3 regions of the Streptomyces sp. CNZ301 genome follow, and region 1 is predicted to be linked to each of the others. Evidence: riboswitches for the same ligand, from Rfam matches in the RefSeq annotation. Region 1 holds a riboswitch; each other region holds the start of a gene.
What was found. A riboswitch is a leader RNA that binds a small molecule or an ion and turns the genes downstream of it on or off. The one in region 1 is predicted to bind cyclic di-AMP.

Region 1 (7,627 bases):
CTACATGCTGACCCAGTTCCCCGGCGGCTACCTCGGCGACCGGTACGGGCACCGCACCCTCATCGTCGTCAGCCTGCTGTGGGCCGGTGTGGCGACCGTACTGACGGGGTTCATCGGCGGCCTCGTCTCGTTCATCGTCGTACGCGTCGTCACCGGACTCGGCGAGGGGGCCTTCTACTCCAACGACCGGAGCCTCATCACCGCGACGACTCCCGAGCGCCAGCGCAGCTTCGGCATGGGCGTGGTCATCACCGGTCTGTCCCTCGGCATCACGGTCGCGATCGTCTTCACCCCCGAACTCATCGAATTCGGCAAGCTCTTCCTCGCACACGTCGAGGCCTGGCGGATGGTCTTCTGGGTGCTGGGCGCCGCGACCATCGTGGTGGGCGTCGTCGTCGCCTTCTGGTTCCGCGCCCATCTCACCCTCTCCGGGCTGAGCCGGGCGACGCTGCACCTGAGCGCCTACTCGGCCGTCTCGCTCGCCCTGATCATGGCCGTGTACTGGCTGGGCACCGGCGCCGGACTGTCCGAGCTGTGGATCGCCGTGCTCGAAGTCGTCCTCGCCATCGGTCTGGTGATCTTCGCTCTGGCACGCAAGGGCGCGGAGATCGGTCCTGTGATCAAGAACCGCGATCTGTTCCTGGTCCACCTCGTCTACATCGCGATCCTGTGGAACCTGTGGTTCTTCAGCTTCTGGTCCGTTTCCATCGTGGCCGGAGCGGCGGACTCCTCGTTCATGAACGCCGCTCTCACCGCGGCGTTCAACGCGGGCGCGGGCATCCTGGGTTTCCCGGCCGGCGGCTGGATCTCGGACCACGGGCTGCGGCGCGGCTGGGGCCGCAAGCAGATGATGCTGAGCTTCACCGGAGTGCAGGCCGTTCTCACGATCGCGTTCGCCTGGTACCTCAGCGCCGCCGCGAAGCCGTCCCTGTGGGTCATGGGTCTGCTGCTGTTCTCGGCGAGCCTCTTCTTCAACGCGCTGCAGCCGGTGGGGCACGCGCTGACCGCGGAGATCGCGCCGGAACGGCTGCGGGGCTCGGCGTTCGGGATGCAGAACCTCATCGGTGAGACCGGCGCCGTGCTCTCCCCCGCGATCAGCGGCGTGCTGCGGGACAGCACGGGAGGCTGGGAGGCCGCCGTGTGGCTCGACTCGGGGCTGATCGTCGCCGGATTCTTCGTGCTGATGCAGGTACGCCACCGCTCGCCGGCCGCCGCCGCCAACGCCTAGGGCTGTCCGCCGGACAGGCCATAGGGGTGTCCCGGGAGCCCTCGCCCCGGCGGGCCATCTGCACCGTCCCTCCCCCCCACCGAGGGGGGCCGGCACCGGCCGGCCCCCCCTCAACACACGCAACAGGAGCCCCACTTCCATGCCCACCGTCCGTGAGGCGGCGCTCGACGTCATGCGCCGGCACGATCTGACCACCGTGTTCGCCAATCCCGGGTCGACGGAGGTGCCATTCCTCGCCGGTCTCCCCGACGACATCCGCTTCGTGCTCGCCCTGCACGAAGGCTCCGTCGTCGGAGCGGCCACCGGCTACGCCATCGCGCGTGACGCGCCCGCGCTCGCGCTGCTGCACACCACCGCCGGCCTGGGGAACGCGGTGGGCGCACTGTCGACGGCGCGGGTCAACCGCGCACCGCTCGTCGTGATCGTCGGGCAGCAGGACCGCCGTCACCTCGTCCAGGAGCCCTTTCTCGCGGGGCACTTGGAGCAGCTCGCAGGCGACTATCCCGTACGGACCGAGACGCCGCCGCGCGCGCAGGACGTGCCGGGTGCGATAGCCCGTGCCGCGCACGCCGCGCGAACGCTGCGCGGCCCGGCTTTGGTTGTCGTCCCGATGGACGACTGGGCCCGGCCGGCCGAGGAGTTGCCGCTTCCCGCACCCGCGGAGCTGCGCCTCGCGGCGGCCGCCGACACCGGCGCCGTGCGGGAGGTCGCGGCGCTGCTGGACGAGGCGGACGGACCCGCGCTGGTCGTCGGCGCCGGAGCGGACCACCCGGTGACGTGGGAGGCGCTGACACTCCTCGCGGAGCGGCTCGGCTGTCCTGTGTGGCAGGAGTCGTTCGGTGCCCGCGCCGGGTTCCCGCAGGACCATCCCCTCTTCGCGGGGCATCTGCCGGCCGACCGTACGCGGCTGCGGGACGTGCTCGGCCCGTACGACACGGTGCTGAGCGTGGGGGCGCCCGTCTTCCGCCAGTATCCGTACGAGGAAGGCCCGTTGGTGCGGCCCGGCACCCGCCTCGCCGTCGTCACCGACGACCCGGCCGAGGCGCAGCGGGCCCCGGCCGAGCTCGCCGTGGTGGCCGCCCTTCCCGCGTTCTGCACGGCGCTGGCCCAGGCCGCGGGCAAGGACGGCGGCCGTGCTGTACGGCCGCAGGAGGACGGGGAACCCGTGGGTGCCAAGCGGCCCGTAGCGCCCCCGCCTCCCGCCGAGGGGGAGCCGCTGCGCGCCGCGCACGTACTGGCGGAGCTCGCGCGGCGGTTGCCGGCGGACACCGTGCTGGTGGAGGAGACGCCCTCCAGCCGTCCCGACCTGCACGCGCTCGTGCCGGCGCGGCGGCCGCTGGGGTTCCTGAGCGCCGCCATGGGCGCGCTCGGCTTCGCGCTTCCGGCCGCGATCGGGGTGCGGATGGGTGCGCCACGGCGTCCGGTCGTGGCGGTCGTCGGCGACGGGTCGTCGCTCTACCAGATCCAGGCGCTGTGGACCGCCGTGCGCTACAGGGTGGGCGTCGTCTTCGTCGTTCTCGCCAACGGACGCTACGCGATCATGGACCGGCTCGCGGACAAACACGAATCCACCGCGCCCTGGCCCGATTTCGAGGAAGTCAGCGTCTCCGGCATGGCGAGGGCCCTGGGCTGTCCGGCGCGCCGCGTCACCGGACACGCCGCACTGCTCGATGAATTGGACGCGCTGCTCCCCGAACTCCCCGACAGCACTCGCCCGCTCGTTCTCGAAGTGGCGGTGCGGGCCGAGGAGACCTTCCAGCCGTGAAACGGCCGTGGCGGAATCCGCCGGCGGTCGTGAGCGGCCGGCGGTACGCAAAAGCCGACGGCGGCCCGCTCACCCGGATTCCTTCCGGGGAACGGGCCGCCGTCGGCGTCGCAACGCGGTGCCCTTCCGATTCGCTGAATCGCTGATCCGTGGACGATTCAGGGAATCGCGGGAATGCCGAAGCACTTGCCGAAACACACCGCGCCTGTATCGAGTTGTTACGGCCGGTCTCCGGGCCGGTCCGGGCGGTTCGCCGGACTGTCCCATCGGTGCCGTCAGTACGGGCCGTTGACGTTGTCGATCGAACCGTACCTGGCTGCCGCGTAATTGCAGGCGGCCACGATGTTCGCGACGGGGTCGGTCATGCTCCAGGAGGTGCCCTCGACGTGGTACGAGTCGAAGGTGGGCTTGATGGTCTGCAGCAGACCCTTTGAGGGGGTGCCGTTCTGGGCATTGATGTCCCAGTTGTTGACGGCATTCGGATTGCCGCCGGACTCCCGGATGATGTTGCGCTTGATTCCGTCGTAAGTACCGGGAATGTTCTTGGACTTCATGATGTCCAGGGCCTCGCGAATCCAGCCGTCGAGGTTGTTCCCGTACTTCGAGCCGGACGAGTGCACGCCGCCGGCCTGCGGTGCCTTGGCGCCGCCCTGCGGCTGCGATCCCGAGGCCTGTGCCTTGCCGGAGAGGCTGAGCTTCTGCCCCGGGTGGATCAGGTCGGGGTCGGAGCCGACGGTCTTCCGGTTGACCTGGTACAGCTTCTGCCAGCCGCCCTTGGTGTCGTGGTCGCGGGCGATGCCGCTGAGGGTGTCGCCGGGCACGACGGTGTACTTCTCGCCGCTCTTCGGGCTGTCCTTCTTCGCCTTGTCGGCCTTCGCGGCCTTCTTGGCCTGGCCGGACTTCTCGGCGGAGTCGCCGGACAGGTCCGGAGCGGCGCTGTCCCGGCTGAGACCGGCCTTGGGACCGCAGGACGGCCAGGCCCCCGGGCCCTGGCTGTCGAGGACCTTCTCGGCCACGCGGATCTGCTCCTGCTTGGTGGCCTGGTCGGCGCGCGGAGCGTATTCCGTGCCGCCGTTGGCGGACCAGGTGCTCGGGGTGAACTGAAGCCCGCCGTAGTAGCCGTTGCCGGAATTCATGGACCAGTTGCCCGAGGCCTCGCACTGGGCGACCTTGTCCCAGGTGTCGACGGAGGCTGCGTTCGCGGTGCCGGAACCGACGAACGGAAGGGCGAGGCCCGCACCGCCCGCGGTAATGGCGAGCGAAGTGCGCGAAACTTTGCGCGAGATGGGGCGATTGGACTGACGACGGTGTCGACCGCGTCCGGACATAGGGCAGTTCCTCTCCTGCGCCTGCGGGGTGAGCTGTCGGATTCGGGCTGGAGCCGCCCGGCCGCAGCGAATGCGAGGGGGCATTCGCGTGCGGCTTCACCCCTAGCCGCGCGTTTCCTCGTGGGTGCGGAACGCGCGGCACTTACCTGGGTCCCCCGCTCCTGCCGGACTGGGATTGCGTGATTTCCGCCGGCCGGTGGCAGGATTCGGCGTTCCGGTGGCGGACCACCGCACGGGAGACGCGGTGGGATTGCACGTTAAACAGAAGGAATTCGCCACCACAAGAAAGGCGCAGAATCCACCGGAGGTGAAGATCGTGGGAATTGGCATGTACGGGTTGAGGAGTGCCGTTCCATTCGCCTTGCGGGGCAAGGGAATTGAACGGCCCGGGATGCGCGCGACATCGGCGATGTGAAACCCGTCACGTTGCTTCTGTGGTGCGAATCACGCGTTCTCCCCGCTTTTACGGCCCGGTCTGTGCGGGCGCTGCGGAGCCGGCCGGATCCACTCGGTGATACCGGCGCTCCGGGCGCCCCGTGGTGCCGTACCGCAGGGTGACGCGGGCGGTTCCGACGGAGACGAAGTGCTCCAGGTACCGGCGGGCGCTCACACGGGACAGACCGGTGCGTCCGGCGCACTCGGACGCGGAAAGGCCCGCGGAGCCGGTCTCGGCGTCGAGCGTGGCGCGCACCAGTCCGGCCGTCTGTTCCGTGAGCCCCTTGGGCAGCCGCACGCGCCGCCCGTCGGAGCCGCCCGCCGCCTCGTGCGGGCGGAGCGCACCGCCGTCGCCGGTGTCCCCGCCGCCGGAGGAGCCCGGACGGCCGGGTTCCGCCGCCTCGCCGCCCGGGGCTGCCGTGTCGCCGAACAGCCGGTCGACGTCCCGCTGTTCCGGGGCCTGGAGCGCCGCGAGCGCCTCGCGGCGCTCCGCGAACCGGAGCAGCCGCTCCTTCAGCAGCTGCCCCTCGAAGGGCTTGATGACGTACTGCACCGCGCCGCCGCGCTGTGCGCCGCGTACCGTCTCCGCGTCGCGGGCGGCGGTCACCACCAGCACGTCCGGGCCTTCCTCGGGGGTGCCGGTGCCGCGCAGCTCGCGCAGGACCTCCAGGCCGGGCAGGTCGGGAAGGTACATGTCGAGCAGTACGAGGTCCGGGCGCAGCTCGCGCACGGCCGCAAGGGCGTCCGTTCCGCTGTGCACGGCTCCCACCACCTTGAAACCGGGCACCTGCCCGACGAGGGTGCTGTGCAGCCGGGCGACCATGAAGTCGTCGTCGACGACGAGAACACGGATCACGGCTGCCTCCTCCCGCCGCGCCGAATGTGCGGCTCAGGTGCGAATCGGGCGTACAGGGTGCAAGGGGTGTACAGGGTGCAACGGGTCGACGGCTGCGCCTCACCGGTGCGCGGTCGGCGGCCCGGGAGGACCGCACGGACGCAGGAAACCATGCCCGACGCGGGGGCCCCGCACCAAGCCGCGCGTCCGAGCCGCACAGGGGCCGCACATGGGCAGCACGGTGGCCGCACGGCATCGGCACCCGCACGCAGGGCGGCCGGGCCGCCGGGCAACCGGGCGGCAGGCCGGCCCGGGCAGCCGGGCGGCAGGTCGGCCAGGCGGCCGGGCCGCCGAAGGGCCGGTCAGGCCCCGCGTTCAGGCCCCTGCCCCGCCCCGGCCTTCCCGCTCGCCCCAGCCTTGCCGCCCGCGCCCGGGCCCGCCGGTCACTTCATCCCGTACGTGACTCCCGTCAGCCGTTCCGAGACCGCCCAGAGCTGCGCCGCCGCGATGTCGTTGCGTGCCCACGGGGCCCGCCGGGCCGGGCCGGGACCGCCGCGGACCCCGAGGATTCGCGGACCGTAGAAGGAGTCTCCGTGCACGTACGGGGCCGTCGCCGCGTACAGGACCGGCGCCGCACCCTGGTCGGCGGAGGCGCCGACCACGTCGGTGAACAGCCGCGTGAGGCGCTCCAGCCCCGCCCGGCCCGCCAGCCGCGGGCCCTTGGCCTGGAGTTCGGTCCGTGCATAGCCGGGGTGTGCGGACGTGACGGTCAGGTCGAGACCCTCACGGTCGGCGCGGTGGGCCAGCTCCCGCACGAAGAGGAGATTGGCCGTCTTCGAGGCGCCGTAGGCGAGCAGGGGACGGTAGCGGCGCTCGCAGTCGAGGTCGTTCATGTCGATGTTGGACAGGAAGTGGGCCATGCTCGCGACCGTCACCACGCGCGCGCCGGGCGTGGCGGCGAGCCTGTCCAGCAGCAGCCCCGTGAGAGCGAAGTGGCCGAGGTGGTTCACGCCGAGATGCGTCTCGAAGCCGTCGGTGGTCCGCCCGTAGGGAACCGCCATCAACCCCCCGTTGTTGACCAGCAGATCGAGCCGTCTGTACGGCAGCGCGTTCGCGAACTCCCGTACGGACGCCAGGTCCGCCAGGTCCAGCAGCCGCAACTCCGCACGCGCCTCCGGCACTTGGGAGAGCAGCCGGTCCAGTGCCGCGGCGCCGCGCTGCTCGCTGCGGCACGCCAGCACCACGCGGGCGCCGCGCCGCGCCAGTTCGCGCACAGTCACGTAGCCGATGCCGCTGTTGGCGCCCGTCACCACCGCGGTACGCCCGCTCTGGTCGGGGATGCTGCGCGCTGTCCAGCTCATGCGACTCAGAGTATGGCGGGCGGACCGAGCGCGCGAGGGAGCCGGGGAGCGGAGGCAGCGGCCGGCGGTCCGCTGCCGTGCCGGCGGCGGACCGGGATCACCGCCGGTCCGCCTGGCCGGGCACCCCTTCGTGGTGTACGACCAGGGCCGAGGTGACCGGGTCGGGGCACTCGGCGTTGGCCAGATGCGCGGCCCCCGCCACCTCCACCAGGGCGGCGCCCGGGATGCCGTCGGTGATCTCGCGGGCGTGCGCGGGCGGCGTGGCCGGGTCGAGGCGTCCGGCGACGGCCAGGGTCGGGACCGTCACCTCGGCGAGCCGGTCGCGCAGGTCGAACGAGGCGAGGGCGTCGCAGCAGGCCGCGTACCCGGCGGCGTCCGTGCAGCGCAGGTCCTCGAGCATCGCCGCCCCGTGCGGTGTGCTCCCGTACTCGGGGGAGAACCACACGCCGGGCCGGGAGGCGATCATGGACTCGGTGCCGTTCGCGCGCACGGCCGCCGCACGCTCACGCCACACGGAGGGCTCCCCGAAGCGGGCCGAGGAGCAGATCACGGAGAGCGTCGTGAGCCGCTCGGGGTGGTGCACCGCGAGGTGGAGGCCGACGGCGCCGCCCAGCGACACACCGGCGTATGCGAAGCGCTCCCAGCCCCGGGCGTCGGCGGCGCGGAGCACCAGTT
Region 2 (7,627 bases), 1.7 Mb from region 1:
GACGGCGGCTACGAGAATTACGACGGCTACGACGCCTACGGCACGGACTCCACCTTCGGCACGGACTCCCCCGCGCACGTCGGTGAGCCCGGCGGGCAGCACGACGCCACGCACGGCCACGCCGCGGAGAGCCGCGAGGACGCCGGAGCTCCCCACGTACGCCCGGAGCAGGACCTTAGGGTCGCGAACCTGCCGGGCCGCCGACGCTCCCCCAGGCCCAGACGTTCCGCACTCCTCACCGTCGCCGTCCCGTCCGTCGCGGTGATGGGTGTGGCCGGTGCGGCCGCGGCTTCCGTGGCGGGCAACGCCCAGCCGGACGACACGACGACACAGGCCTCCGCCGACGTCCCCGTCAAACCGGTCAACAAGAAGCTCGACACCCAGCTCGCCGGACTCTCCGCCGACGCCGACGACTTCGCCGACCGGGCCAGCCGCGCCCAGGAACGCAGGGACCTCCAGGCCCGCCAGGAAGCGGAGCGCAAGCGGAAGGCCAGGGAGGCCGCCCGCAAGGAGGCGCTGCGTCCGAAGTTCGCGCTCCCCGTCAAGGAACACGGCCTGAGCGCCACCTACGGGCAGGCCGGACTCAACTGGATGTCCGTGCACACCGGAATCGACTTCCCGGTCAGCGAGGGCACCCCCGTGATGGCGGCGACCGACGGCACGGTCACCGTCAAGTACGACGTGTCCTTCGGCAACATGGCCGTGGTGACGGCGCCCGACGGCACCGAGACCTGGTACTGCCACCTCAGCAGCACCAAGATCCGCAGCGGCCAGGTCAAGGCCGGGGACACCATCGGCTACTCGGGCACATCGGGCAACTCCACAGGCCCGCACCTGCACTTCGAGGTCCACCCGGGCGGCGGCGACGCGATCGACCCGCTCCCGTGGCTGCGGGGCAAGGGCCTGAACCCCCAGTAAGGCCGAACCCGCCGTGGGGCTGAACCTCCAGTAGGCCCGACCTGAGTCTCCCGGCCCCCGACGCCTCCCACCGGCAGCCCTCGAGCGGCTCCCGGCGCGGGGCATCGCGCCCGCGCGGCACGGCTGCTGGACGGACGCGGCGGTCCGGCTGCCCGCTCGCCCGCCTGTCGCCTGTCGCCTGTCGCCTGTCGCCTACAGCTTCTGCACCGGCGCGTAACGCAGCAGCAGCCGCTTGGGCTTCTCGCCGCCGAAGTCGACCGTCGCCTCCGCGTTGTCGCCGCTGCCCTTCACCGCGACGACCCTGCCGAGCCCGAACGTGTCGTGCGTGACCCTGTCGCCGACCGACAGAGCGACAACGGGACGGTCGGACGTACGCCGCGTCGCGAACCCGCTGGGCCCGCCACGCCGCTCCGCACCGGCGGTGCCCGCCCGGGCGGCCAGGGACGCCCCCGCGCCCAGCCCCGAGCCGATGCCGCCACCGCCGCTCGCACCGCCCCCGGCTGCGGCTCCCGTGCGCTTCCAGTCCACGTAATGGTCCGGGATCTCCTCGAGGAAGCGCGACGGCGGGTTGTAAGAGGGCTGTCCCCACACGCTTCGCAGCACCGACCGCGTCAGATAGAGCCGCTTGCGCGCACGCGTGATGCCCACGTACGCCAGCCTCCGCTCCTCCTCGAGCTCCTTCGTCTGACCGAGGGCCCGCATGTGCGGGAAGACTCCGTCCTCCATGCCCGTGAGGAAGACCACGGGGAACTCCAGCCCCTTGGCCGTGTGCAGCGTCATGAGCGTGATGACGCCGCTCTCCTCCCCCGCTTCCTCGTCGGGGATCTGGTCGGAGTCCGCGACGAGGGCGACCTGCTCCAGGAAGTCGGCGAGCGTGCCCGGCTCCTCCTCGCCGCGCTCCTGCTCGAACTCCAGGGCCACGGCGGCCAGTTCCTGAAGGTTCTCGATGCGTGTCTCGTCCTGCGGGTCCGTGGAGGACTGGAGCTCGGCGAGATAGCCGGTCTGCTCCAGCACCGCCTCCAGCACGGTCGCGGGCCCCGCCCCGGACTCGACGACCGTGCGCAGCTCCTCCATCAGTACGTTGAAGCGGCGCACGGCATTGGCCGAGCGGGCGGCCATCCCGTACGCCTCGTCGACTCGGGCGAGCGCCTGCGGGAAAGTGATCTTCTCCCGGAGCGCCAGCGCTTCGATCATGGCCTCGGCGCGGTCGCCGATGCCACGCTTGGGCACGTTGAGGATGCGGCGCAGCGGCACCGTGTCCTCCGGGTTGGCCAGCACCCGCAGGTAGGCGAGTACGTCGCGCACCTCGCGGCGCTCGTAGAAGCGGACGCCTCCGACGACCTTGTACGGCAGCCCGACGCGGATGAAGACCTCTTCGAAGACACGCGATTGTGCGTTCGTGCGGTAGAAGACCGCCACGTCGCCGGCCCTGGCCTCGCCCGCGTCGGTGAGCCGGTCGATCTCGTCGGCCACGAACTGGGCCTCGTCGTGCTCGGTGTCGGAGACGTAGCCGGTGATGCGGGCACCGGCGCCGGACTCCGTCCACAGGTTCTTCGGGCGGCGGTTCTCGTTCCGCTCGATCACGGCGTTGGCGGCGCTGAGGATCGTCTGCGTGGAACGGTAGTTCTGCTCCAGGAGGATCGTCGTGGCGTCCGGATAGTCCTCCTCGAACTGGAGGATGTTGCGGATCGTGGCGCCGCGGAAGGCGTAGATGGACTGGTCGGCGTCGCCCACCACGCACAGCTCGGCCATCGGGGGCGCCGGCCTCTCCTCCTCGCCGCCCTCGGCCCCGTCCTCGCCCTCGTCCCGGGCGGCGCGCGGTTGCTGCTCAGCGGCCTCGCCGGTGCCGACGAGTTCGCGCACCAGCATGTACTGGGCGTGGTTGGTGTCCTGGTACTCGTCGACGAGGACGTGACGGAAGCGGCGCCGGTAGTACTCGGCGACGTCGGGAAACGCCTGGAGCAGATGGACGGTCGTCATGATGATGTCGTCGAAGTCCAGCGCGTTGGCCTCGCGCAGCCGCGCCTGGTACATCGTGTACGCCTCGGCGAGGGTCTTCTCGTAGTTGTCCGAGGCCTGCGCGGCGAAGTCCTCGTCGTCGATCAGCTCGTTCTTGAGGTTGGAGATCTTCGCGCTGAACGCCTTCGGCGGATACCGCTTCGGGTCCAGGTCGAGGTCCCGGCACACCAGCGCCATCAGCCGCTTGGAGTCGGCCGCGTCGTAGATCGAGAAGGACGACGTGAAGCCGAGCTTCTTGCTCTCGCGGCGCAGGATGCGCACACAGGCACTGTGGAAGGTGGACACCCACATCGACTGGGCGCGGGGTCCGATCAGTTCCTCGACGCGCTCCCTCATCTCGCCGGCCGCCTTGTTGGTGAAGGTGATGGCGAGGATCTGCCCGGGGTGAACATGCCGTGCGGACAGGAGATGGGCGATGCGGTGCGTGAGCACACGCGTCTTGCCCGAGCCGGCGCCCGCGACGATCAGCAGCGGCGAACCGGAGTGCACGACGGCCGCACGCTGCGCCTCGTTCATCTCCTTCAGCAACGCCTCGGGGTCGACGACAGTCCTCGGCGAACCGCCCCTGTGGTACGAGGACGGGCCTCCGGCGCCGCCTCCGCGAGGGCCGTCCGGGGCTCCCCCGGAGCCGTCTCCCGCGCCGGCCGAGGGGCCGTCGGAGCTGCTCGGTCCGCCCTGCCCGGGTGAGGCACCGTCCTGCGCGCGCACGGGTGCGAGGTCCGCCAGAAAGCTGTCGTCGAAGAGGCTGCTCATCGTCGTAGAAGTCTAGATTGCCGCGCCGACACCGCACCGCCACCTCCCGCACGGGATAACGAACAGATATCGGACGTATCACCTGACGGCCTTCACATACGCCCCACATCTCGCTACGGTGCCGTGCCAGGCGGTCCGCACCATTCGCCGGCGAAAGCGTCGGCACGGGCCGCCTCCGCCGAATCCGACGGACATCCGAAGGGCATCTGACGAGCACTGCCCACGGAGCCGGGGACCCACCGCGCATGCGCGCTCAGGCGTGCGCACCCGGGGTGAATCGGGAAGTCGCACCGCGCAAGCACCGCGCACGACCCGTAGGGCAGCCTTCCGAGAGCCCGAACCCGACAGCTAACCCGGTAGGCGGTTCACGGAAGGAGTTGCCGGTCTTGGCGTCCCACCGCAAACCGCGCAGCCGGATACTGAAGTCCGCCCCGACGAAGCGCGGAGTCCTCGGCGTCACCACCGCCGCACTCGCCTCCGTCTCCCTTCTCTCCCAGAGCGCGCAGGCCGCGCCGGACGACGGCAGACCGTCGGTCTCGGAGGTCAAGAAGAAGGTCGACGAGCTGTACCAGAAGGCCGAGGTCTCGACCCAGAAGTACAACGCGGCCAAGGAGAAGACTGAGGCCCAGCGCAAGAAGGCGGACAGATCCCTCGACGAGGCGGCCGAGAGCACGGCGAAGCTCAACGACGCCCGCCGCACACTCGGCAACTACGCGACGGCCCAGTACCGTTCGGGCGGCATGTCCCAGACCGCGACCCTCCTGCTCACCGAGGACCCGCAGCAGTTCTTCCAGCAGACGCACGTGCTGGACCGGATGAGCGGCCGCCAGAAGGAAGCCGTCGCCGACTTCGAGAAGCAGCAGCAGGCGGCGAAGGACAAGCGGGAGGCCGCCACCGAGGAACTGGGCTCGCTCACCGCGTCCCAGAAGGCTCTGAAGAAGAACAAGCAGGAAGTGCAGGACAAGCTCTCCGAGGCGCGGAAGCTGCTGTCGAAGCTGACGGCCGAGGAGAAGGCACGCCTGGCAAAGATCGCGAAGCAGAAGCAGGAGGCCGCCCGCAAGGCCGCGGAACGTGCCGAGGAGGCGCGCCGCGAGGCGGAGCAGGGCGACGGCTCACAGTCGGACGGCTCGCAGGCGACGCAGGCCGGGAAGGTTCTCGACTACGCCAAGGCGCAGTTGGGCAAGCCGTACGTGTGGGGCGCGACGGGCCCCAGCTCCTTCGACTGCTCCGGCCTCACCCAGGGAGCCTGGAAGGCCGCCGGGATCTCCCTGCCCCGCACGACGTGGGACCAGGTCAAGGTCGGCACGAAGGTCGCCAAGTCGGAGATGAAGGCGGGCGATCTGATCTTCTTCTACGACGACATCAGCCACGTCGGCATCTACGTCGGCGACGGGCAGATGATCCACGCGCCGAAGCCGGGCACGAACGTGCGGTACGAGTCGACCGGCAACATGCCCTTCCACTCGGCGGTGCGCCCCGGCTGACGGCGGGCCGCCCCGTCCGGGCGCCCGGGTCGCGCTGCCGCGGCCCGGTCGCCCCCCGGTGTGACCGGGGCAGGGGCGGGTGGTGCGGCGGCTCGACCCTCCGCCGACGACGGCGATCTCAGGCCTTCATCGCGTCCGTCACGTCCACAGGACGGCGATGAAGATGTTCGCCACCGTCAGCGCGCCGACCGTGCCGAAGAGGGACGAGGGCACCTTCTCCTCGTCCCTCTTCACATAGACCAGGCCGAGGATCACGACGAGCAGCGCGAGCTTGACGCCGATCTTGACGTTGTTCACGGGGTCGCCGCCCGCCTGGTTGAGGCCCACCAGGACCATCCCGGTCAGCAGCATCGTGAGCGCGCCGTGCAGCATGCCGGGCACGAAGCGGGCCTCGTCCGCACGCATCGCCTTCATCTGGAAGAAGAAGCCGCCCAGCAAGGCCGCGATGCCGATGACGTGGAGGCCGACGAAGACATGTATGAGTACGTCCATGGACAGGGAGCCTAGCGGCGGGGCCGCCGGCAGACCGGCGCGGGGCCGCCGGCCCGCCTGCGGGAGCCCGGGTGCCGTTTCACCAGCGCACCGGCAGCTCCTTCACCCCGCGCATCAGCATCCCCGTCAGCCACGGCAGAGAGGACTCGTCCGCGTCCGCCTCGATGTCCGGGCAGCGCTCCAGCAGAGTACGGATCGCGATTCGTCCCTCCAGGCGGGCCAGCGGAGCCCCCAGGCAGTAGTGCAGGCCGTGGCCGAAGGCGATGTGGCCGCGGGCGTCGCGGCGGATGTCGAAGCGGTCGGGGTCCTCGAAGCGCTCCGGGTCGCGGTCCGCGTCGGCCATGGCGATCAAGACCGTCGAGCCCGCGGGAATGGTCACCCCGCCCATCTCGACGTCCTCCAGGGCGAGTCGCTGGGTGCACGTCTCGACGGGGCCGTCGTAGCGGAGCATCTCCTCGACGGCGCCCTCCAGCAGCCCGAAGTCCGCACGGAGCCGGGCGAGTTGGTCCGGATGTGCGAAGAGGGCGCGCATTCCGTTGCCGATGAGGTTGACCGTGGTCTCGTGGCCTGCGACGAGCAACAGCACGCACATGCCGGTGAGTTCGTCGCCGGTTAGCCGATCGCCACCGTCGTCGACCTCCTGGATCATTGCGCTGAGCAGGTCGTCGCCAGGGTCCTCCCGCTTCGCCTCGATCAGCCCGGTGAGATAGGCGGGCATCTCCTGGTACGCGCGGGCCTCCTCCTCCGCGCTGGTGGGCCCGACTATCGCGTTGGACCAGCCACGGAAGGCCTGACGGTCGAGTTCGGGTACGCCGAGCAGTTCGCAGATGACCGTCATCGGCAGCGGGAAGGCAAAGGAGGCGATCAGGTCCGCACGCCGCTCCTCCTTCCCCAGCATCGCGTCGAGCAGCCCGTCGGTGATCTGCTGGACGCGCGGTCCGAGCGCGGCGATCCGGCGCGGCGTGAACGACCCCGCCACCAGGCGACGCAGCCGGGTGTGGTCCGGCGGGTCCGTCGTCAGCATGTGGCCGATCGCCGGCAGGTCGGGGTTGAGGATCTGCCCTATGCCCCCGTGGTTCTGCCAGTCCCGACTGAGCCGGGGGTCGGTGAAGGCCGTGCGGCACATCTCGTGCCCGACCACGAGCCACAGCTCTCTCCCGTCGGGCACGCGTACGTGGTGCACGGGTGCCTCGGCGCGGAGTGCTGCGTAGACGGGGTAGGGATCGCGTACGAAGTCCGGGCTGAGCTGGGTCAGTTCGACGATGCCGTCGGCCGCCATGTGTTCCCCTCTGGTCTTGGGTCCCGGCGCACGCTACTCGCCGTAACTTCGGCTGAAGAACATCACTCTCGGACAATCGTCCACACCTCGCCCGCCTCTCCGAGGCGTTCGGAGTACGGCCGTCCACGGCCCGGCTCCTCGTCTCACACGGCCGGGTGACGAAGCGCGCCCTGCCGACGAAAGCCCCCGGTCCGTAGGGCACAATGCGCCTTTCACGAACGGTGTTTGAGAGGCGGGGTTGCGCAGTGGCCGTGGACACGGCACGAGACGGCACGGGCGGCGGCAGCGGCGCACGCGAAGAGGCCGTCCCGCTTCAGAAGTCGGCTCCCTCACAGGCGCCTTCGGGGGCCCACTCCACGTCCTGCACCTGCGGCGACTGCCCGCACGGTGTCCGCGAGGGCCACCGGCACGCACGCGAGGACTTCCGCCGCCGCCGCGACGAACTCGCCGCCGGCAAGGGCCTTCCCGCCGCCCTCGCGCACTCCCCCGGGGCCTCCCGGCAGTGGGTCTCCGACGAGTTGACCCGGGCCGCCCGCAGGGTCGCCGAGCGTGCCCGCGACGAAGGCGCGGTGCGGCTGGAGTCGATGTGGCGGCACACCGTCGTCGGCACGTGGGCGGCCGTCGGCGTGCTGCTGCTCGGGCAGTTGCTCTCCGCCCTCGCCGTGGGCTGGACGGCCGGGCG
Region 3 (7,627 bases), 3.1 Mb from region 1:
GTGGTCGTGTGCGTGGCCGCGTCCTGCTGGAGGACGACGATCACCAGATCGTCGTTGATCGACTCGGCCCACCGCGTGACGTCCTTGTGGACGAAGGAGACCACCTCCGACGGGTCGACCCTTTCGGGCCGGCCCCCGCCCCGGTGATGCCCGCCGACTGCGACCCTCCCCGTCCTCGAAAGGCCCGAATAGCGTTCCTCGAGTCGCCGCTCCAGCGGGTAGAACCTGCCGCCGCGGCTCCGCGCCTCAGTGACCCCGTCCGAGCAGGCGATCAGTGCCTCGCCCTCGGCCAGCCGGTACGTCGTCTCCCTCACCGGCCCGCCCGGCGAGAGATCGCCGAATCCCAGCGGCAGCGCGGGCTCGGGAGTCAGCGGTACGACGCCCTCCGGGCCGCCGAGCCGGAACACCGGCGGATGGCCACGGCTGAGAATCCGCACGCACCCCCCTTCCTCGGGGAACTCCAGCAGCACCGCCGTTGCGAACATCTCCTGCGCCCAGCCGCGCGGCGTGCCCATGACGGGGACGGCCAGCGAGCCGCCCACCTCCATGTCCTCCCGGTCCATGGCCATCGCCCCCTCGATGCGCTGGGCCACCTCGGACAACGTCGGGCAGGACATGGCCGCCTCACGGAACGACGACGTGATCGTCGCGACCCCCTCCGTCGCCCCGATGCCCTTGCCGCGTACGTCGCCGATCACCGCTCGCACCCCGTACGGCGTCGGCCGGACGCTGTAGAGGTCGCCGCCGATGAGAGCGGCCTCGTCGGCGGCGCGGTAGACGCCCGCGATGCGGACGTGACGCAGCCGTTCCGGCAGCGGCCGCAGCAGCGCCCGCTGAGTCGCCTCGGCGACCGCCTGCACCTGTACGAGCTGAAGCGTGGTGCGTTCCAGGATCATGGACAGCAGTGTGGAGAAGCCGGTGACCAGGACGAGAGTGATGACCGGACCGGTGACGTTCTCCGGGTACACGTCCGTCAGGGCAACGTGCAGCCCGATCAGCAGTCCGACCGAGAGCAGTCCGATCAGAAGCGTCACCGCGGGCTGCGACAGCAGCGCCGCCAGGACGACGGCGGCGGTGAGGAACGAGGCGAACGAGTAGCGGCTCGGCGTCAGCAGCTCCAGGACGAGCGCCAGCAGCACCAGCGTCGGCGGGAGGGCCTTCACCCATGGCGGCAGCAGGTCCGTGCGCCGTCCCGCCGACGCGTGCCTGGCCAGCACACCGGCCGGAAGCCTCAGGCGTTCCAGCAGGTGCCTGGTGGTGCCCGTGCCTCCCGCGTCCACGTCTGTCGTTCCCTTCTGCGGGTGCGCCGCTGTCGCTGCCGTCCAGCCCCTCGCTCGGTCTTCGCCCGTCTCTGCCACAGGTGCCGATGCGGCTTGGGGCTGTCCGTCGGACAGGCCCAGGCGTCCCGTGCGGGTGATCGACGGGACGGTGACGCACCAGCGGTTCAGGCGAGGCGCGCCTCAACCAGTCCGTCCACGTGCCGCGTCTCGAAGACGGGCTGGGGGGACGTCGCGGGTCCGCTCACGTTCCAGCCGTCCGAGAGCCGGAAGACGCTGCCGTGCCAGGGGCAGCGGACACACCCGTCGACGAGTTCTCCCTGCGAGAGCGGTCCCGCCATGTGGCTGCACCGGTCGGCCAGGACGTGCACCGTGTTGCCGGTCGCCCGCACCACCAGAACCGGCGTCTCTCCGACGATCCGCCGCACCGCCTTCCCGACGGGGAAGTCCGCGACCGCGCCCAGCGCGTGCCAGCCGGGCTCCGTACGCACCGGGATGTCCTCGGCGTGGTTGACGGCCGCCGCCTGCCGGTAGGCCAGGTGACCGCCGAGCGCGCCGCCGACCGCCACGGCCGTGAGCCCGGCGTAACCGAAGGCCCGCCCGCGCACGGTGTGGCCCCGCACGCGCGCACCCAGCGAGTAGGCGTAGAGGATCACCCCGGCGGAATTGGCGACCGCGTGCAGCAGACCGACGCGCATCTGCGGTTTGCGCAGCTCAGCCCAGTCGACCCACCCGGTTACGGCGGCGGGCACGGCGGCGACGAGCCCCGTGGCGATCAGCACCGCCGGCGCGTAATGCCGGCGCTTGCCCGGAATCAGGTCCAGGACGGCGGCCGAGAACCAGGTGCCGAGCGGGACCTGGACGAGCGCCGGATGAAGGGGGTGGCCGAGCCAGTGGCCGTGCAGTACGTCGCGGTCCTCGTCACTGAGGGGGAGTGCGTGCACGGCCCGCTGGAGTCCCTGGACCGGGGGGTCCAGCCGGGTGTCCTGCTCGGTTCTCTCGATGGCGGCGAGTACGCGTCCCTGCCGCTCGGAGTCGGGCAGCACGGCGCGCAGGGCGCTGGCGCAGGCAAGCAGCTTCTGTGAATAGGACATACAGCCCGGTTCCCGTCAGCAAGCCGAACAAACCGTGACATCCAGGGCGTGGCTGGTGGCCGGTCCGTCCGATGGGCCGGTCGGGCGGGCCCCCTCCGCCGGGTCGGCACGCCGCGCTCGCAGAGCGATGCCGTCGGTGCCTCCGTGGCCGTGCGGCGCCTCGCTCTGTCGCTGCCGCTCCTGCTGAGGCGTTCCGTCGGTCGTTCCGCTCGATGCTCTCCCCCCTTGAGGGGGCGGGGGCACTGCCCCGTCACGATTGGTTCACCGGTCACGCACAGCGACCACACGCGCGGTGCAGAGTGAGCAAGTGCCCCAATTAGCCCTTACTGTCCAGGAATCCGCATGTCATGGAGCTACAAATCTCACTGGAACCGCTTGGAATCTCAGCGGCGGCTCTATTAACGTTCCATAACGCAGCGCGGTCGTCACTGCCGTCACGAGAGACGGCTCCGTGCGCCGTCGCCGAATCCTGAAAGTGCACCACCCCGAGCCACAACTCGATATCGCTGCACCAAGGGAACCGGGGAACCACCCCCTGCCACACGGCAGGGACTGGGGTGAATCGGCAAGTTCCGCCCACGGGCGGGCAGTTCGTAGGAGACCTTCCTGCTCCGAACCCGTCAGCTAACCCGGTAGGCGAGAAGGAAGGAAAGGAGAACGGCCCCCGTGGCGTCCAACAGGCATGCCCCCGAGGGCACGTACGACCCGTACCTGGACGACGAAGAGTCCGACAGACACGGCGAATACGGCCCCTACGGCAACGATGGCCCGCACCAACAGCCCGGTAGCTTCGACTTCTTCGAGCAGACCGGCAGCTACGGCCAGTACGACTCGTACGCATCACAGCCGGCTGACACCTACGGCGCGTACGACAGCTACGGCACGTACGGTTACGGGACCGACGGGGCATACGCCACACAGGAGTTCGCGGCGCCCGAGAGCGCACCGAAAGGCTGTGGACCGATGACCGGCGGCGAAGAACGCCCCGCCCTCGCGGAGCTCGAACGGCAGCACCTGACCCGCAGGTGCTGCGTCACCCTGACGATCCCGCTCCTCGCGGAGCCTGAAGCTCTCTCGCCCGTACGCCACCGCATCGGCGCCTACTTCGAGCTGTGGGGCCTTCCCGAACTCGCCGACACAGCCCGACTGTGCGTCAGCGAACTCCTCACCAACGCCATCGTCCACGTCGGCCCGGGCACCCCGGTCACCCTTCACGCCTCCATGGCCGGCCCACGCCCGCGTCTCAGCCTTACGGATCCGGCACCGGGTGCGCCTCCGGTCCTCCAACGGGCTCCGGACGAAGCCGAGTCGGGCCGGGGGCTCGCTCTCCTCGACGCGCTGACGCACGGGTGGGGCGTGGAGCGAAGGGCGGACAGCAAGACGGTGTGGTGTGAGCTGGGCACATGAACTGAAGCTGCTCACCATGAAGCAGTAGGTTCCGAGCATGGACAAGGCAGAAGCACCGCGAGTGGTGGTCGGGGGCGCCGTGTGCGACCAGGGGAAGTTGCTCGGCGCCAGACGAACTGCTCCGCCGTCCCTCGCAGGACGCTGGGAACTGCCAGGTGGCAAGGTCGAGCACGGCGAGACACCGGCTCAGGCACTGGTCCGGGAACTACGCGAGGAATTGGGGATTGAGGTCGAACCTCTGGAGCGCCTGCCCGGAGAATGGCCTCTTCAGCCGGGACTTGTCCTGCACGTCTGGCGTGTGCGCTTGTTGAAGGGCGAACCCCGGCCGCTCCAGGACCATGACGAAGTGCGGTGGCTAACGGCCGCGGCGGCCTTCGAAGTTGACTGGCTGGACCAGGACCGACCGGCAGTTACGGCTGTCGTGCAGTCACTCACTCGCTCCACAAGCCAGTGAGAGCGGCGCCCTGGTCGGAATCATTTACGCGCAGCGTGCCTGGAGCCTAGCCGCCTGTGCTGAACCGGGCCTGCCACAGGTCGCGGAGCAACGCGATCTCGGCCATATGGTGAATGAACTCAAGGTTGGCGCCCGACAGAACACTGATGTATGGCTCGTCGGAGTCGGAGCCGTATGGGTATTGCGAGAAGCCGACCGTGTTGAGCTGTTCGTCGGAGACGGCTGCGACGCTCTCACGCCAGCGGTCGATCAGTGCCCAGAACCGCTCGAGTGCCAAGGACGCGGAGGGGGCGAAGTCGACCAGCAGCTTTGGCTCCTGCTGCCGCTCGCCGAATGTCCACTCCCAACTGCCTGCGAAACAGAAGTGCAAGTGCCCCAGCCGCCACGCGATGGTCGTGACCGGCGCTTCGTCAGGCTCCGGTGTGCCGGTGTGGGCGAGGACCTGCTCGACTCGCTCGACACTCACACTCCAGTCCTCTGCGATCTTGGCGACCGACATGCCGCTGGCGGCCTGTCGGCCCACCTCGGCGTACTCACTTGCCGGGATGTCCGGGGCGCCCAAGTCGAGCACCCACTCTCCAGGCCCGAACGCCCTGGGCGTCGTCGCCTCGCCCCGGGGCCGGATGGACCAGCACTCGGGTACCGGCTCCCACAGGTACTCCTCGTCGCTGAGCCCCCTCAGCCGCACCTGGGCCATTTCCCTGGCGTGGTCGAACTGGTCGAGCAGCAATGCCAAACGATCGGCCTGCACTGACTCAGTCTCCACGTCTGCCCCCTTCGCGGCCGTGCCCCACCTCGCCGTCCTCAGATGGAAGTTAACGCTCACCTCGCGGGCGTGCGACTGATTTCTTCACCCCACCAACCACCCCCAGCCCCCAGTACCTTTCGCCTCACCGCAGTCGTCCAGGCCGTCGACCTCTCCCTTGATGTGGCCTGCGCGAGCTGCGGTTGAGAAGAGGCTCAGTGGCACATGGCGCCTCTGCCTACTCGGCGATAGGTCAACTTGCCTGCACGGCCCATGAGTTGATGTGGCGTTAGCCAAGCGTGATTGTCCTGTGTGCTGCAGTCAATGTGGCATTGACAGCGTTGGTGGATGGTCAACTCTTCCAAGCCTGTTTCGTTCGGTGAGCCCGAAGGTGTTACTGAGGGTGACTGGTTTCCGAGTCATGCAGCGTTGTACGAGCACGGACTGCACAGGAGGCCGGGGCGCGGAATATCCGGTTCGGCAGAAAAAGGAACCGACTCCATAGTGCTTTCGGGTGGCTACGTCGATGACGTCGACGAGGGTGAGGTCATCCTGTACACCGGCGAGGGAAAGCAGGAGGACAATGAACTTGTAGAAGATCAATCCTGGGACTCGCCCGGGAATGCAGGCCTGGTGCTTACAGCTGCCCTGGGGAAGCCGGTGCGAGTGATCGAAGGGCTTGAGATTCGCGGAGGTCGCCGTAAGAGAGTGACTGGCGGCTACGAATACCGTGGTCTCTACCGAGTCGCTGATTTCTGGACCGACATAGGTAGGGCCGGGCTTCAGATTTGCCGGTTTGAGCTTCGTAAGGTCACCCCCGGTGAGCAGATTCCTCGAATCCCGGCATCGCCGAAGGTTGAGGGCGATACTGACCTTGAAGCACAAGCCCGTCGTTACATTACAAGGCAAGGACTTGCCCGGGACTCCGCAGTCGTCCGACAGGTCAAAGACATGTATGAGGGCACGTGTCAGATCTGCTCGGCCCAAATCGTTGTGTCGCCTTCAGGTAAAACGTATAGCGAGGCGGCGCATATCCAGGCCTTGGGTAAGCCGCACGAGGGACCGGATGAACTGGGTAACGTACTTTGCCTATGCCCGACTTGTCACGTTCGCTTTGACCGGGGTGTTTTGCAGATTCAGGACGACTGGTCGGTCCTCGACACGATTCAGGGTGAGGTCGTGGCGGTTCTTCGCCGCGAGGAGGGGCACGCGATTCGGCTGACCTATGTTCGACAGCACCGCTCTCGATGGTCAGATCGCCGCTCGACCGAGCGGGCTTGAAAAGGCCCATGAGCAGTTGGGCGTGGAGGCGGCGTGCTTCAGGGTGACTCCATGCCCACCCTCGTCGCCTTCCATGCCCACTGCGCTACGGCCCCGAGTTGGCGAGCGGGATCTACTGTTCCCCTCGGAAATCACTCACGCGATCGACGTACGGCGGTGTGCCCGCCGGAAACAAGCGGCGCCTGCCCGGCGGCAGGTGCGCACCGCGCGCGGCAGTCAGGTGGAGGGCACGGGCAGGATCGCGCCGGTGATGCGGGCCCTCGTGCGGCTGCCGGCGCCGGGGTTCGAGTTGCTGCTCGGACGCGAGTGGTTCGTCGAGGCGGGTCAGGCGGGGTCAGGGCAGCGAGGTGGCCGTCGCCCCCGTACGGGCCGTAGGCCGAGGCTCTGCGCACCAAGCCCCTGGAAGAAGCCCCTCAACGACGCCTGCCGCGGCCTCCGTTGGCGGCGTACGCCTCCGTCGTCGCGCTGTCCGGGACGACGCCCGCCACTGGCGGCAGCACCTTGCCGTCGCCGGTGCCGGCGTCGAGTGCGACGCCGCATGGCCGGCCGGCCGCGGGTACTACGAAGTCCAGGAGCTTCCAGCCCATGACCTTGCGGTGGTCCCAGGTCTGCTTGCCGTCCGTCTCGGAGGTGCCGGGCTGCCGCATGCCGATGTCGGCGTCGCTTCCGTTCTTCGCGAAGGCGGCCAGGACCTTCTCGTCGGAGAAGGCGAGAAGCCAGCGGATTCCTTCGACGTCGGCGGACCAGATGCCGCCTTGGTCGTCCATCGGTACGAGCAGAGTGCGCAGGCGGATGCCCCGGAGGAAGGCGGCGAACTCGGGCCCTCCGGCGGCGGCTTCCTCACGGACCTGCTTCTGGGCGGCCACCAAGTCGGTCAGTTGCACGACCGCCCCCAACCCTCTGCTGCCACTCCCGTACCAATGGGGGCATGCTGGCAGCGATACGAGGTCCCCGCAAGTATGTGCTAGTCGATGCAACGGGTGTATGAATGGGCGAACTTGGACAACTTGAGCCGGGTTTGTCCGCCGTCCCTTTGCCGGTCCCATGCCGAACTACGCTGTCGGCGCCGTCCGTTCACACGGCCCTCGTTACGGGACCTGCCCTCGGCCCCTCCGTGCAGTTGAAGCCCGAAGGCAGTCGCCGGCCCGGCAAACGAGCCCCGGCACCGACCCCCGTCAACGGGCCGGGAACTGGAGCGGCCCGTGCGGCGCCGTACCGCCGCCCCCGGGCGGGCGGCCAGGCGCACCCGCGGGCGGTCCTCCCCAACCCGGGGGCCGGGGCGGACGGTAGCGGTTGAGGTTGATCGCGGCCGAGGCCGTCGCAGGCCCGGCGACGCCGTGCCGGTGCCAGAGGTGGTGCAGGAGTTCCT

Region 2: linked by a shared signal. The riboswitch ahead of EV375_RS14555 (C40 family peptidase) and the one ahead of EV375_RS07490 (transglycosylase family protein) in region 1 are both predicted to bind cyclic di-AMP.
Region 3: linked by a shared signal. The riboswitch ahead of EV375_RS20600 (ATP-binding protein) and the one ahead of EV375_RS07490 (transglycosylase family protein) in region 1 are both predicted to bind cyclic di-AMP.

Annotation. Positions count from the first base shown of each region.
Region 1 is NZ_SHLG01000001.1:1,707,601-1,715,227, reverse strand. Features, by position in the region: gene EV375_RS07500 (MFS transporter) at 1-1,228, shown strand, start outside; gene EV375_RS07495 (thiamine pyrophosphate-dependent enzyme) at 1,368-2,993, shown strand; gene EV375_RS07490 (transglycosylase family protein) at 3,269-4,321, opposite strand; cyclic di-AMP (ydaO/yuaA leader) riboswitch at 4,327-4,507, opposite strand; gene EV375_RS07485 (response regulator) at 4,785-5,612, opposite strand; gene EV375_RS07480 (oxidoreductase) at 6,035-6,952, opposite strand; gene EV375_RS07475 (alpha/beta hydrolase) at 7,050-7,627, opposite strand, start outside.
Region 2 is NZ_SHLG01000001.1:3,395,899-3,403,525, forward strand. Features, by position in the region: gene EV375_RS14545 (peptidoglycan DD-metalloendopeptidase family protein) at 1-918, shown strand, start outside; gene pcrA (DNA helicase PcrA) at 1,111-3,690, opposite strand; cyclic di-AMP (ydaO/yuaA leader) riboswitch at 3,898-4,069, shown strand; gene EV375_RS14555 (C40 family peptidase) at 4,077-5,174, shown strand; gene EV375_RS14560 (hypothetical protein) at 5,313-5,666, opposite strand; gene EV375_RS14565 (cytochrome P450) at 5,746-6,945, opposite strand; gene EV375_RS14570 (hypothetical protein) at 7,191-7,627, shown strand, end outside.
Region 3 is NZ_SHLG01000001.1:4,774,542-4,782,168, forward strand. Features, by position in the region: gene EV375_RS20590 (PP2C family protein-serine/threonine phosphatase) at 1-1,280, opposite strand, end outside; gene EV375_RS20595 (Rieske (2Fe-2S) protein) at 1,445-2,371, opposite strand; cyclic di-AMP (ydaO/yuaA leader) riboswitch at 2,866-3,025, shown strand; gene EV375_RS20600 (ATP-binding protein) at 3,038-3,778, shown strand; gene EV375_RS20605 ((deoxy)nucleoside triphosphate pyrophosphohydrolase) at 3,816-4,232, shown strand; gene EV375_RS20610 (DinB family protein) at 4,279-4,998, opposite strand; gene EV375_RS20615 (YDG/SRA domain-containing protein) at 5,326-6,258, shown strand; gene EV375_RS20625 (SseB family protein) at 6,672-7,142, opposite strand; gene EV375_RS20630 (PrsW family intramembrane metalloprotease) at 7,434-7,627, opposite strand, start outside.